2 regions of the Shewanella livingstonensis genome follow, and region 1 is predicted to be linked to the other one. Evidence: predicted binding sites of a transcription regulator. Region 1 holds the regulator's gene; the other holds the start of a gene.
The links. The regulator MetJ, encoded in region 1, represses methionine synthesis genes. The targets are predictions, from matches to a motif close to TAGACGTCTAGACGTCTA.
Positions count from the first base shown of each region.

Region 2: metH (methionine synthase) is a predicted target of MetJ. The motif match lies at 2,626-2,643, and genes of this name have one in related genera.

Region 1 covers NZ_CP034015.1:4,489,679-4,497,062, forward strand. The annotation lists gene EGC82_RS19570 (bifunctional aspartate kinase/homoserine dehydrogenase II) at 1-389, opposite strand, end outside; gene metB (cystathionine gamma-synthase) at 530-1,699, opposite strand; gene metJ (met regulon transcriptional regulator MetJ) at 1,908-2,222, shown strand; gene EGC82_RS19585 (sulfite exporter TauE/SafE family protein) at 2,299-3,036, shown strand; gene EGC82_RS19590 (c-type cytochrome) at 3,366-3,695, shown strand; gene EGC82_RS19595 (DUF3373 domain-containing protein) at 3,843-5,555, shown strand; gene EGC82_RS19600 (tetrathionate reductase family octaheme c-type cytochrome) at 5,612-7,006, shown strand; gene EGC82_RS19605 (pseudouridine synthase) at 7,116-7,384, opposite strand, start outside.
Region 2 covers NZ_CP034015.1:1,388,079-1,395,462, reverse strand. The annotation lists gene EGC82_RS06030 (FecCD family ABC transporter permease) at 1-433, opposite strand, end outside; gene EGC82_RS06025 (ABC transporter ATP-binding protein) at 426-1,235, opposite strand; cobalamin riboswitch at 1,315-1,435, opposite strand; gene EGC82_RS06020 (histidine phosphatase family protein) at 1,733-2,422, opposite strand; gene metH (methionine synthase) at 2,843-6,559, shown strand; gene EGC82_RS06010 (SEL1-like repeat protein) at 6,892-7,384, opposite strand, start outside.

The DNA.
Region 1 (7,384 bases):
GCCATCAAACGCGCCGACCAACGCTCACCAAAACTCACCACTTGGTTTAATTGGTAGTCATTACGTTGCTCTAAAGACAGTAAACTGACTAATTGAGATTTGTCGGTAGACAAACGTTCGCGTAAATCACGTGCTTGTTCATTTGACAGTAACTGCTCAATTAACGTCTGCTGGTAACTGATTAGAATTTGTAGCTCTTCTTGCCACAATTGACCGCTATCACGCAAACTGAGTAATTTATATAAGAAATTAGTCGTTTTTCCGGCGGCGGATACCACAACTAAATCATCACTTTGACCATGTGTAAGCAAAATATGAGCAACACGGCGATAGCAATCTGCATCCGCTAAACTTGAACCACCAAACTTATGTAAATGACTTCGCGCCATTACTGACTCCTTAAACAACTAATACTTTTATTGCGACTGCTAGACTTCTAATTTGAAATGAATAGTGTGCAAGTGCATGTTTTACTATTTTACTTAATTTGACCGAAACCACAGCAAACTTAAACTCGAATTAAGCGAAATTAAGCTGATTTTATCGCAGTAACCGCTGCTAGGCCTGCTTGAATATCGGCTAAGAGGTCATCTGCATCTTCAATACCGACAGATAGTCTCAATAAAGTGTCTTTAATACCAGCCTGTTGCCTTGCCTGTGGGTCCATTGCACGATGGGTCATCGTAGCCGGAACGGCGACTAAACTTTCCACTCCGCCTAAACTTTCAGCAACACTAAATAAAGAGAGTGCCTGTAAAAAGGCCACAACTTCAGCTTCGCCACCAATTAACTCAAAACTTAACATAGCGCCAAAGCCTTGTTGTTGTTTTGCGGCTATTTCGTGACCTGGATGATCTTTTAGTCCGGGATAATACACTTTAGCCACTACGCCACTGCTATTAAGTAACTCAACAATTTTTTGGGCATTACGTTGATGTTCACGAATGCGCACCGCTAAAGTGCGTAAGCCGCGTAAGGTTAAGTAGCTGTCAAATGCTGAACCGGTAAGCCCTAGCGTGTTTGACCACCAATGTAATAACTCACCCACTTCAGCATCTTTGGCTACTACTGCGCCGCCAACCACATCACTGTGACCGTTAATGTATTTGGTGGTTGAGTGAATAACGATGTCGGCACCCAATAGCAAAGGTTGCTGTAATATTGGCGATAAAAAGGTGTTATCAACCGCCACTAACGCGCCTACAGTATGGCAAGCAAGACTAATCGCATTAATATCGACCACCCGCAGTAATGGGTTTGAAGGGGTTTCTAACCACACCATTTTAGGTTTTTGGGCAATGGCTTTACTGAGTGCTTGAGGATCTGTTTGATCAATAACTAATAACCTAAATTGGCCTTTTTTAGCCAAATTAGTAAATAAGCGATAACTACCACCATAACAATCGTGCGGCACAACCAATAAATCATCTGGCCCCAGTAAACTGGTCACTAGGGTAATGGCGGCCATGCCAGTGCATGTCACCACACCGGTGGCACCTTGCTCAAGTTTTGCCAGTGCCTCACCCAAAATACAACGTGTTGGATTACCCGAACGACTGTAATCAAACTCGCGTGGATTGTTATGGCCATCAAATGAATAATTGGTCGATAAATAAATAGGTGGCACGATAGCACCATGTTGTGTGTCTGTTTCAATACCTTGGCGAACGGCCAAAGTGGCGCTTTGAAGCTTAGTCATAGTTGACTCCTAAAATATCACAAACACACAAATAGATGTCTAGACGTCTAAATTTACCGAAGAGTTCCCCATCCGTCAATAAAAATAGACGTTTAGACGTCTAAACATCAAGAAATCTATTTGCATCGGGATTAAATAGTAGCAATAATTTGACTAGAGATTGTAACGGTTTAAAATCTGCAGCGTATTTATCGTTAAGGGTAAGTTAATGACTGAGTGGAATGGCGAATATATCAGCCCATATGCCGAACACGGCAAAAAGAATGAACAAGTAAAAAAGATTACGGTTTCTATCCCTTTAAAAGTATTAAAAGTACTGACAGATGAGCGGACGCGTCGCCAGATAAATAATCTGCGCCATGCAACTAACAGTGAACTGTTATGCGAAGCATTTTTGCATGCGTACACAGGTCAACCATTACCTTATGACGGCGATTTATCAAAAGATCAGCCGGATAGCATTCCAAGTGAAGCGAAAAAGTTAATGGATGACATGGGTATCGAGTGGGAAGAGCTCGAATAATTCACTGCTTAGTGATTACCTCACAGACTTTGAAACTGCCCTATAAAAGAAGCAGTGATGTTTTGAAAGAGAACTTATGATGTCATTTATCGATCCAACGACCTTGATTCTGGCATCAATTATCGTGTTTTTTGGCGCGCTAACCCAAAGCTTAATTGGCTTTGGGTTAGCCGTTGTTGCAAGCCCGCTGCTGTATATTGTTAATCCTCAATTAGTTCCCGTACCCATTATTGTTATGGGTTTTGCCATTTCTGCAATGACGCTTTTTCGAGAGCGTGGCCACCTGCAATTTAATGGTTTGCAATATGCCTTACTTGGGCGTATTCCTGGCGGATTTTTAGGCGCTGGACTATTGCTGTTTGCCCCACAAGCCATATTAGGGCTAGTAATTGCGGCGATTGTGTTTATTGCTGTAATTCTTAGTATCTTTCGCTTTACCGCCCCCATTAATCGCCTCAGTTTATTTATCGCAGGGGTATTTTCGGGCATATTTGGTAATATCGCAGCCATCGGCGGCCCGCCAATGGCCATTTTGCTTGCAGGCCGAGATGCAAGTCAATTTAGAGCGGCATTATCAGCCTTCTTCGTGTTTAGCTCATTAATTGCGTTAGCTATATTAGCCATTGTCGGCTTAGTTGAAGTAAAGCATTTATGGTTATCACTGTTATTATTGCCTTCCGTCGTTGCTGGTTATCTTGTTTCTGGCCGATTAATTGGCCGTGTCGATAAAGACAAAACCCGCACCGCAACATTAATTTTGTGCAGTATTAGTGCAACAATATTGGTAATAAAGTCCACCAGTGCATTAATCTAACTAACTTCACTAGCTTCACTAGCCTCACTCACACCACTAGCAGTTTACCCAGTAACACATCCTAGGCGTGGCTGCACATTGCTATGGCGGCCAAACACCTATCGCTCGCCATATAGTCTTCCTAACAAAATCTTGTTCTCTATACAATAGATCTGCATCACACTCATTCATTAGATTTTATTCAATTAACTTTTTTTCAATTAGATTTATCTCATGAACATGATCTACTTCAAATTAACACTACTCCCTTTTAGGTAACATTGTTTACAGCAAAGACATAATGACATCTTGCTAATGCACTTCTAATAATAAGCCCTGTAGAGGATAAAATGATGAACACTTACATAAAGGTCGGTATCGCAATCGCCATTGCATTATCTTTTGGTAGCCAAGTTATGGCAGCTGAAGGTGGTAATCCTAAAAAAGGCAAACACCTGTACAAAAAAGAATGTAAAGCCTGCCACAGTGCCAACAGTGAAGGCCAAGAACTCACCCCGATGACCAAAACCATGAGCCAGTGGGATCGTTTTTTTACACGCGACATGCACAAGGCTAAACCTGCCGTTTTTGAAGCGTTGTCAGAAAAAGACTTAAAAGATATTCAACAGTTTTTATATGACCACGCCGCCGATTCAGACCAACCAGCAACCTGCGGCTAACGCATTAATGCTGAGTGCCTTTTCGTCTTAAGCGAAAGCACCAGCCAATAATCAAACTGAAAAAATAGTGGGGCTTAGCCTCAGGGATTTTTACAACAAAAATTAGCCAAAATGACTTATTTATTTGGCTAATTGGGGAGAAAGACCATGAGAACTCTCATCTCAATATTAGTGGCTAACGCGCTCTTTATGAGCGGCGCAAGCCTAGCAGCAGACACAGATGCACAAAAAATTGCCGATCTTAAACAGCAACTTGCCAGCATTACCGACGATCTCGACGACTTAAACTCACGAGTTGATAAAACCGAACGTCACACCGCCCTAGACAGAGTGGCAATTACGGGTGATTTTAGAACCAAAGCGCATTCATTACATTATCAAAATGTCACTTGGAACCCAGCCATGAACGTTAACTTTTCTGACTTTGGCGCTAAAGCCATGTCAGGAGTGTTTGGCGATCCAAATAGTGCTACCTCACCGTTAGGCCAAATGATGATGGCAAACCCTGATTTAGCCAGCGCGTTTCAAAGCGGTATGCTTCAAGGCGTTATGCCAATGTTGTTAGGCCAAAAAACCCAACAAGACATTGATAACGATATATTTTACACAACTCGATTACGCCTAAACATTGACGCCAAAGTGTGGGATAACGTCAGCTTTGCAGGACGCTTAACCATGTTTAAAAGCTGGGGAGACTCTGCTGGGGTTAAAGTATTCGACTCATGGAATTCATTCACCATGGATGGCACCAGTAGCGGTAGCACCAGTGGTGATGAATTAAAAGTAGAACGCGCCTATTTTAACTGGAAAGACATTAACGGCAGTGGCACTTACCTTTCTATTGGACGTCGTCCATCAACCTACGGTCCACCAAATCATTATCGTGAAAATGAGCTCAGAGGCGGCACGCCATCGGGTCATTTAGTTAACTTCAACTTCGACGGTCTAACCCTAGGTTATGATCTTAGCGATATTACCGGTATTGAAGGCCAAACAGTACGTTTTTGCTATGGCCAAGGCTTTGAATCACAGTACGGCAATGGCGAATTGTTTGGTGACATCATCACCAAAGATACCCATCTCGGCGGGTTTAATATCGACGTGATTAATGACGGTAACCATTTCTTACAGTTCACTTTATTCGGTGCTAAAGATGTCAATGATGGCTTTACGGGCACCATGGCATTCCCGACTCAACTGGCGGGTATCTTTGCCCCAACCATGTATCAAGACATGCAAAAATTTGACAACTTTAACTTTGTCACCCGCGTGCAACCAAGCGGTGTGATTGGTGATTTGTACTTAGGTGGCTTAGGTTATGCCTATGAAACCGATGACGACATGAAAATGTTTGCTTCACTTGGTTGGACTCGTGCAGAACCTAACGGTAATGCCGGTTTGTTCGGTGGCATGCTAAGCGATGCTATATTTGAAGCAGAACTTAACAGCACGGGTACTGAAATTATTATGGTGCCAAAAGAAACTGTTGATAGCGACACCAAAGATGGTTACGGCATTTATGTCGGTATGCAAATACCTGCACCCTACGGAAAGTTCGGCTTGGAATATAACTACGGTTCTAAATACTGGAGTCCCTTCACCCAGGCACAAGACGACCCAATCGGCAGTAAATTAGCCACTCGCGGCCATGTTGCCGAAGCCTATTATATCTTTGATATCAATCCAAAAATGTTTATCAAGTTAGCCGGTTTGTATTACGACTATGAATATACCGGCAGTGGCTCACCTGTAGGTGCGCCAATGAAGGTTGACGATGTGATTGCCGGTAACGCGTTCTCAATGCTACCCGTGGTCGACACCGCCTATGACGTTAATGCTTCACTAACGATTAACTTCTAACCTACATCCCTAACTTGGCCCCCCTGAGCACAAGCTCAGGGGTAAGGACAAACATCATGAAACTATTATCAGCACTGGCTGTATTACTGTTATTGAGCAGTAGCGCGCAGGCTGCATTTAACCACAAAGAGGCGCTAAAAGGGCCTTTTGCTAATGGCCCTGAAGTGACGACACAATGCTTAACCTGCCATAAAGAACATGCTGAAGAGTTTATGAAATCTTCACATTGGACTTGGGAGTTAGAGCAAAAACTACCTGACCGCACTGTGATGCGCGGTAAAAAGAACAGTATTAACAACTTTTGCGTATCGATATCGGGTAACGAACCGCGTTGTACCAGTTGCCATGCCGGTTATGGTTGGAAAGATTCAACATTCGACTTTAAAGACATGACCAAAGTCGATTGCTTAGTCTGCCACGACACCACAGGAACTTACATTAAAGATCCTGCGGGCGCAGGCGAGGCCTTAGCAAGAGTCAATTTAGCCAATGTTGCCCAAAATGTAGGTGCCCCCGTGCGTGACAATTGCGGCAGTTGCCACTTTTACGGTGGCGGCGGTGATGCGGTTAAACACGGCGATTTAGACTCATCAATGTCTTATCCAGACAAAGCGACCGATGTTCACATGGACACCGATGGAAATGACTTCCAGTGTCAAACTTGTCACGTTACTGAAAATCATCAAATTACCGGTAACTCGATGGGCGTATCACCTGGTGGGGAAAACAAAATTGGTTGTGTAAACTGCCATGATGGCGCGCCGCATAAAAATACAAAGCTTAATACCCACTCGGAAACGGTAGCGTGTCAGACGTGTCACATACCCTCATTTGCTAAAAATGAACCCACCAAAATGCGTTGGGATTGGTCACAGGCAGGAGAAGATCTTCCTGAAACAACAGACCAATACGGCAAGCACACCTTTATGAAAAAGAAAGGCAGCTTTATTTGGCAAAAAGACGTTAAACCACAATATGCCTGGTTTAATGGCCGCGCCGATGCGTATATGGCTGGCGATAAAATGGACCCAACTAAAACGGTTAAATTGGCTTATCCATTAGGTGATATTCGCGACCCTAAAGCTAAAATCTACCCATTTAAAGTGCACACGGGTAAGCAAATCTATGATGCTAAACTCAATATTCTAATAACCCCTAAAACGTACGGTGAAGGTGGCTACTGGGATAAGTTTGATTGGGATTTAGCTGCTAAATTAGGTATGGAAGCTAACCCAACCATGGTAGAAAAAGGACTCAAATATAGTGGTCAGCATGGTTTTGTTGAAACTGAGATGTGGTGGCGCATCAACCACATGGTGTCACCAAAAGACAAAGCACTACAGTGTAATGACTGCCACAACAAAGGCGAGCGTTTAGACTGGAAAGCCCTTGGTTATGATGGCGACCCAATGAAAAATCGTAAAGGGATTAAACACACAAAAGCTCAATAAAAATGCAGTAAATTACTAGCGTAAACGATTAACGCAAGCGACTAGTGCAAAGCAAAAAAACCGCCATCGACTTTTACGATGGCGGTTTTTTTATTAGCTAAATCAGAGTCTAAAAATGTAATCCCTGGCACTGAAAATCTTGTTCCATAGCACTGATTGGATCGATAAAGCGCAAGCGTTTAGCCAACAACTGCAACGGCTTATCAAAGTTATTCGGCCCTTTAGGCTGTAATAGTGGATAAAAGCGGTCGTGTAAAATCGGCATACCTAAACTTTGCATATGTACACGTAATTGATGAGTTTTACCGGTAATAGGACTTAACTCAAATAATCCCAAATCCCCCTTAACCGCCACTAAACTGATTTCAGAATGGCTAT
Region 2 (7,384 bases), 1.7 Mb from region 1:
TAGGGGCTATGGCTAGTCCCCCAGAAAATATATCGGCAAACAAACCGGTTTGACTGAATAATGACACTACGACCACAGCGCCAAATGACGCCCCAGAACTAATACCAAATAAATAAGGATCGGCTAACGGATTACGGGTCACGGTTTGCAATACACTGCCAGCAATAGACAACCCTGCACCAGCCACAAAGGCCAATAAAATCCGCGGTAAACGTAATTCAAGCACAATTCGCTCAGTTAACTTAATCGCATGGTCACTGCCATTAATAGCACTCGCCATGTCGCCACCTAATAAAGTATTAAATATCATCAATACGTCATTAAGATGAATATTAGCGGCACCAAAACTCGCGGCAAAAATAGGCGTAAGTAGGGTGGCAAACACTAACAAACTAAAGCAAACATAATATCGGCGTTGGGATGCATCAATCATTATTAGGACACCCTTTTTGGCTTGCTTGGTAGCCATAAAAATAACTGATTAACGGTTTACCATGCTGTGGATGCACATTGATGTCGCAGCACACGCCAAACACCTCGCTAATTTGCCGCTCGGTTAACACCTCTGTTGGGGTGCCTTTTGCAATTAAACGTCCCTGGTCGAGTAGTAATAACTTGTCGCACATTGCGCTGGCTAAGTTTAGATCATGTATAGACGCAATAACGCTAATGCCTAATGACTTAACCAGTTCAAGAATTTGAATTTGATAACGAATATCTAAATGATTGGTAGGTTCATCTAAAATAAGAATATGCGGCTGCTGCACAATAGCGCGAGCGATAAGTGCACGTTGCTTCTCACCGCCAGATAACAGTTCATATTGTTGTTGCGCTTTTTCATACAAGCCTACTTTGGTCAATGCACTTAATACACGCTCTCGATCTTGGGCAGTATTAGGATCAAATAAGCCTTTATGCGGTGTTAGTCCCATAGTGACTAACTGTTCGGTTGTCATGTCAAAATAATGCGGCGTATCTTGTTGCACCACCGCAATATTTTGCGCTAGTAACTTAGATGAAAACTCGCTGATAGATTGAGAAAAAATATCAATATCGCCGCTAGTCGGCACAATATAACGATATAAACAACGTAATAGGCTCGACTTACCCGCACCATTAGGGCCAATTAAGCCTAGCATTTGCCCTTTAGGTAGGCTGAAATGAATATCAGCCAGAATCGTTTTATTATCAACTTGCCAAAAAAGATGATTTACATCTAACACAGATTCAGACATGTAAGTTACCTCGCCATGTCTCATTAATTAACACATACATCTATTTAATAACTCCCCTAAGTCACCCGCTTAGGCATGGATATTGAGGCGATTCAAAGCTGGTATCTGACTTATGCACCAATAGGTAATAGGTCCATTTACAGTTGCGGGTACAGTTTGGGCTTATCCCAATTCCCAATACCTTGAAAGGCACTATGATTTTGAAACTATAATTTTGAAGCTATGATTTTGAAACTACGAGCTTGAAACTACGAGCTTGAAACTACGAGCTTGAAACTACGAGCTTGAAACGACAGTTTTAATACTACAAACCTAAAGCTATAATTTTAAAATAATAATCTTAAACAATGGATTTAAAATAATATCTTAGATAAATGGTCATAAAGCAACGACGACGGTGCAATGATTATGACGCAAATAATAGCCTAATAGCGATAACATTATAGGCGAGGCGACGATGCTTCAATTTATAACGCTATAACACCGTTTTATTATCATCAAGCCTTAGGCCAATGTAGTGTAAAACTCACGTTAGCGGCCTTATTATTCACAACCTCAGGTTGAAAACTATCAATATTATCAACACCGTCAGGCCAATAAACATCGAGCGCCATAATAGCAGCATAGGGGATCGCTAGGTTAGCAAATAATCCGCTACATTGGCCTGCATTAAGCACATATCCCATAATACATCTCATTACACCACCATGAGTTACCACCAATGCCTGAGGAATTGATTCATCTGCCTCATTCAACACTTGCTGCAAACTGTCGACAACTGTCATTAACCCCTGCTGCACCCGCTCAGCAAAATCGACCACACTTTCGCCCTTCTCGGGGGTGTTTTCAACCTTCCATGGATCCTGCCAATAAGCATCAAATTGGCTTGGGCTTGCATGATAAATCTCATCAAATGCTTGGCCATCCCACACGCCAAAATTGACCTCTTGTAAGGTTGGTAAAACTTGCAACGGTACCGATAACTGTTGCGACAAAGCCTGTGCAAACTGGTGACAACGTATTAAAGGCGAACTAAATAGCTGGCTTATGGGTTGCGGCACGCAAGTAAAGGCGCGCTGCATTTGTTCGCGCCCCAGCGCCGTTAATGGTACATCAATTTGGCCTCGTGCTATTTCGCCGCCTTCGCACTCACCGTGACGTAAAAACACTATCCTGGCTTGTTTCATGTACATAAACCTCTGCTAAATATAATAAATAATTATCAAACAGTAATTTACACGGCTAGCAAATGGCAAATTTGATATCACTTGGATTAACTATTCTAAGGTTAACTTACTGCGTCGCCCTATCTATATAAGTCAAATTATACCAAATTGAAGCTCACGGAGCCTAAATCAACCTTGCTCTAGCGGTAAAAATTCGCGTACTATGGACGTCTATACGTTTATATGTCCAAAACACTATCTTAACAGATAAGCATTTAGAAGGTCATCATTGTAGGCAATAGCCCTGCTCCACAGTTGCAACTAACCATTGCATACAACAGCTGTCATCAGCAATGATGTTATCGCCCTACTATTTAAAAATAAGGGTATGCTTATCTTAATCAAGGTATCAAGTAACATAGTGATAAAAAGGTAACAGTTATGGCGAAGTCGACTTCTCACAGTCAAACACTTGAACAACTTAACGCATTGTTAGCAGAGCGTATTGTGATTTTAGATGGTGCGATGGGCACCATGATCCAAGATCATAAGTTGGAAGAAGAAGATTATCGCGGCGAACGTTTTAAAGATTGGCATTGCGATGTTAAAGGTAACAATGACTTATTAGTGCTCAGCCAACCAGGGCTGATTAAAGCCATTCATGTCAAATACCTGCTTGACGGTGCCGACATCATTGAAACCAACACCTTTAACGCCACCACCATCGCCATGGCCGATTACGACATGCAAGCTTTGTCGGCTGAAATTAATCTTGAAGGTGCCCGAGTCGCCCGCCAGGCGGCAGATGAAGTGGCAGCGCAAACAGGTTATCAGCGTTATGTAGCAGGGGTTTTAGGCCCAACCAACCGTACCTGTTCTATCAGCCCAGATGTTAACGACCCTGCTTTTCGTAATGTCAGTTTTGATCAACTGGTCGAAGCCTATGTAGAATCGACTAGCGCGCTGATTGAAGGTGGCGCCGACATCATTATGGTTGAAACCATATTTGATACCTTAAATGCCAAAGCCGCCCTATTTGCTATCGAAACCGTGTTCGACAACATAGGCGAACGCCTACCGGTCATGATATCAGGCACCATTACTGACGCCTCTGGCCGTACACTCACAGGCCAAACTACCGAAGCCTTTTATAACTCACTGCGCCATATTAAGCCGTTATCGATTGGCCTTAACTGCGCCCTTGGGCCAAAAGAGTTACGCCCATACGTTGAAGAATTGTCGCGTATTGCCGAATGTTATGTGTCTGCCCACCCAAATGCCGGTTTACCCAACGAGTTTGGTGGCTACGACGAAACCCCAGAAGAAATGGCCGAAGTCATAAATCAATGGGCACAAGAAGGCATGCTCAACATTGTCGGTGGTTGCTGTGGTAGTACGCCAAGCCACATAAAAGCCATTCGTGAATCAGTATTACGCCACGCACCACGGGTATTACCCGACATTCCTGTTGCATGCCGCTTATCGGGTTTAGAGCCGCTAACCATTGATAAAAACTCGCTATTTGTCAACGTGGGCGAACGCGCTAACGTGACCGGATCAGCCAAATTTTTACGTTTAATTAAAGAAGAAAAGTTTGAAGAAGCCTTAGATGTAGTGCGCGAGCAGGTTGAAAACGGCGCGCAAATTATCGACGTCAACATGGACGAAGGCATGCTAGATGGCGCGGCGTCGATGGCTAAGTTTTTAAACTTAATCGCCTCTGAGCCTGATATATCACGCGTGCCTATCATGATCGACTCATCAAAATGGGAAGTGATTGAAGCCGGCCTTAAATGCGTGCAAGGCAAATCGATTGTAAACTCAATTTCAATGAAAGAAGGCGAAGAAGCCTTTATAAAACAAGCCACTTTAGTTAAACGTTATGGCGCCGCAGCCATTGTTATGGCGTTTGACGAGCAAGGCCAAGCTGACACGCGCGAGCGTAAAACTCAAATATGTACCCGTGCTTACCGTATTTTGGTCGATGTGGTTGGCTTCCCGCCAGAAGACATTATTTTTGACCCTAACATCTTTGCCATTGCCACCGGTATTGACGAGCACGACAACTATGCCGTCGACTTTATTGAGTCTATTAAAGACATAAAAAATACCCTGCCCCATGCGATGATCTCGGGCGGTGTGTCTAACGTGTCATTCTCGTTTCGGGGTAACAACCCAGTACGTGAAGCCATTCACGCGGTATTTTTATACCATGCGATTCAAGCTGGCATGGACATGGGTATTGTTAACGCCGGCCAGTTAGCCATATACGATGATATTGACCCAGAGCTTAAAATACGGGTTGAAAACGTAGTACAAAACCTACCTTGTCCGATTGCCGACTCTAGTAATACCGAACAGTTATTAGACATAGCAGAGCAGTTCCGTGGCGACGGTCTGCTGGTGAGTAAAAAAGAAGATTTAGCCTGGCGTAGTTGGCCAGTATCAAAGCGTTTATCGCACGCATTGGTTAAAGGTATTACCGAATTTATTGACGAAGACACCGAAGCCGCCCGCCAAGAAGCCACTCGACCACTTGACGTGATTGAAGGGGCGCTTATGGATGGTATGAACGTAGTTGGCGACTTATTTGGCGCGGGCAAGATGTTCTTACCGCAAGTGGTAAAATCGGCTCGGGTAATGAAAAAAGCGGTTGCTTACTTAAACCCTTATATCGAACTTGAAAAAGTGGCTGGCCAGTCAAACGGCAGAATTTTAATGGTCACGGTAAAAGGTGATGTGCACGACATCGGTAAAAATATCGTCGGCGTGGTGCTTGCCTGTAACGGTTATGAAGTGGTCGACCTTGGGGTAATGGTATCGGTTGATAAAATTCTCGATGCAGTTAAAGAACATAATATCGACATCATCGGTATGTCAGGGCTTATCACGCCAAGCCTGGACGAAATGGTGCATAACGTCAAAACCTTCCACCGCGAAGGCTTAACCATTCCGGCCATTATCGGCGGTGCTACTTGCTCTAAAATTCATACGGCTGTGAAAATAGCGCCGCATTATCCACACGGTGCTATCTATATTGCCGATGCATCGCGCGCAGTGCCTATGGTATCGAAACTGATTAACAACGCCACCCGCCAGGCCACTATTGATGAAGCCTACGCCGAATACGACATCATGCGCGAAAAACGCTTGTCGCAAACTAAGCGTAAAATTATTGTGTCAATTGATGCGGCACGTGAAAACCGTTGCAAACACGACTGGGAAAACTACACCCCGTTTACGCCTAATGTGTTAGGTCGGCAAGTATTTGATGACTACCCGCTGGACGACTTAGTTGAACGTATCGACTGGACACCCTTCTTTAGAAGCTGGGAGTTACACGGCCATTACCCAGAAATTTTAAAAGACAAAGTGGTCGGTGAAGAAGCGGTTAAATTATTTGCCGATGGTCAAGCTATGTTGAAGCAAATTATTGCTGAAAAGTGGCTTACCGCCAAAGCCGTGATCGGTTTATTTCCAGCCAATACCGTCAACCATGACGACATTGAACTGTATACCGATGAAAGCCGCACCACATTAGAAATGACCACTCATCATCTGCGGATGCAGCTTGAACGCGTCGGTAACGACAACTTCTGTTTATCAGACTTTGTTGCACCAAAAGATTCAGGTGTTGCTGATTACATGGGCGGTTTTGCGGTAACGACGGGGCACGGTATTGATGAACATGTTGCCCGCTTTGAAGCCAATCACGATGACTACAACGCGATTATGCTCAAATGCTTAGCAGACCGTTTAGCCGAAGCTTTTGCCGAGCGTATGCACGAACGTGTTCGTAAAGAGTTTTGGGGTTATGCCGCAGATGAGGTGTTAGATAACGAAGCGTTAATTCGCGAGCGTTATAAAGGCATTCGCCCTGCACCAGGTTACCCTGCTTGCCCAGATCACACCGAAAAAGGCTTATTGTGGGATTTACTCAAACCCGATGAAACTATCGACTTGAACATCACCGAAAGCTTTGCCATGTACCCCACCGCAGCGGTTTCTGGCTGGTACTTTGCCCATCCCAAATCACGCTATTTTGGCGTGACTAATATTGGTAAAGATCAGGTTGAAGATTATGCCAAACGTAAGGGCATGACGCTTGAAGAGACTGAACGATGGTTGTCACCAATATTGGACTATGATCCAGAGTAAAGAATGATCCAGAGTAGAGAATGACCCTGAGTAGAGTGCGATCCAGAATAGATAGCTGCACAGAGTAGACAGTGATCATGAATAAAGAGTGAAGCTGAATATGAGTGTTCCTGAACAATCAGGAACACTCATTATTTACGGCCTAATAAGCGTAAAAGCCCACGCGACATTAATCAAATCAACTTTCATTCCGGCAATGCTTCTGAGTCGGAATCCAGTTTTAAACCCCAAATAAACTTAGCAAAAATCGACAGATTTACTGATAAGCGTTGCCATTATGTTTCAACCAGCCGCCCTGATGATGTTCGCTTGGGTAAATTCATATGTGATGCCTACAGTTTTATCGTATTTCCGCTACATTCTGGTATTGGTTCATTGCGAATAACTTTGCTTTGAATTTCAATCGCTGCGGTGTCACTCATTTCAATAGCCTTTTTTAACCAAGTTAAACTGTCGACCTTTTGATTTAAGCAATAATAGTAAATGCCTAACTTAGTATATGCATCAGTGCGTCCCTGTTCAGCGGCGCGAGTAAGATACTTTATCACTTCAATCGAATCACTTTTGCCCAATAACATCTTAAATACACTATATGAAGCATCAGCATTTTTAAATTTCTCAGACATTATTTTTAACACATCAATACTTTGATCTAGCTGCCTTGTCACTTTAATGCTTTTTTTGTGGCCATGAGATACATTCACTTGATTATCAAAATCAGACAAATAGTAAAAATATACCCCATGTTTAAAGGCATGTAGAATATTCTCTAGCTGCTCAAATTCTAGTGATTCAAGATTATTAGATTGTCTAACATATAAATCC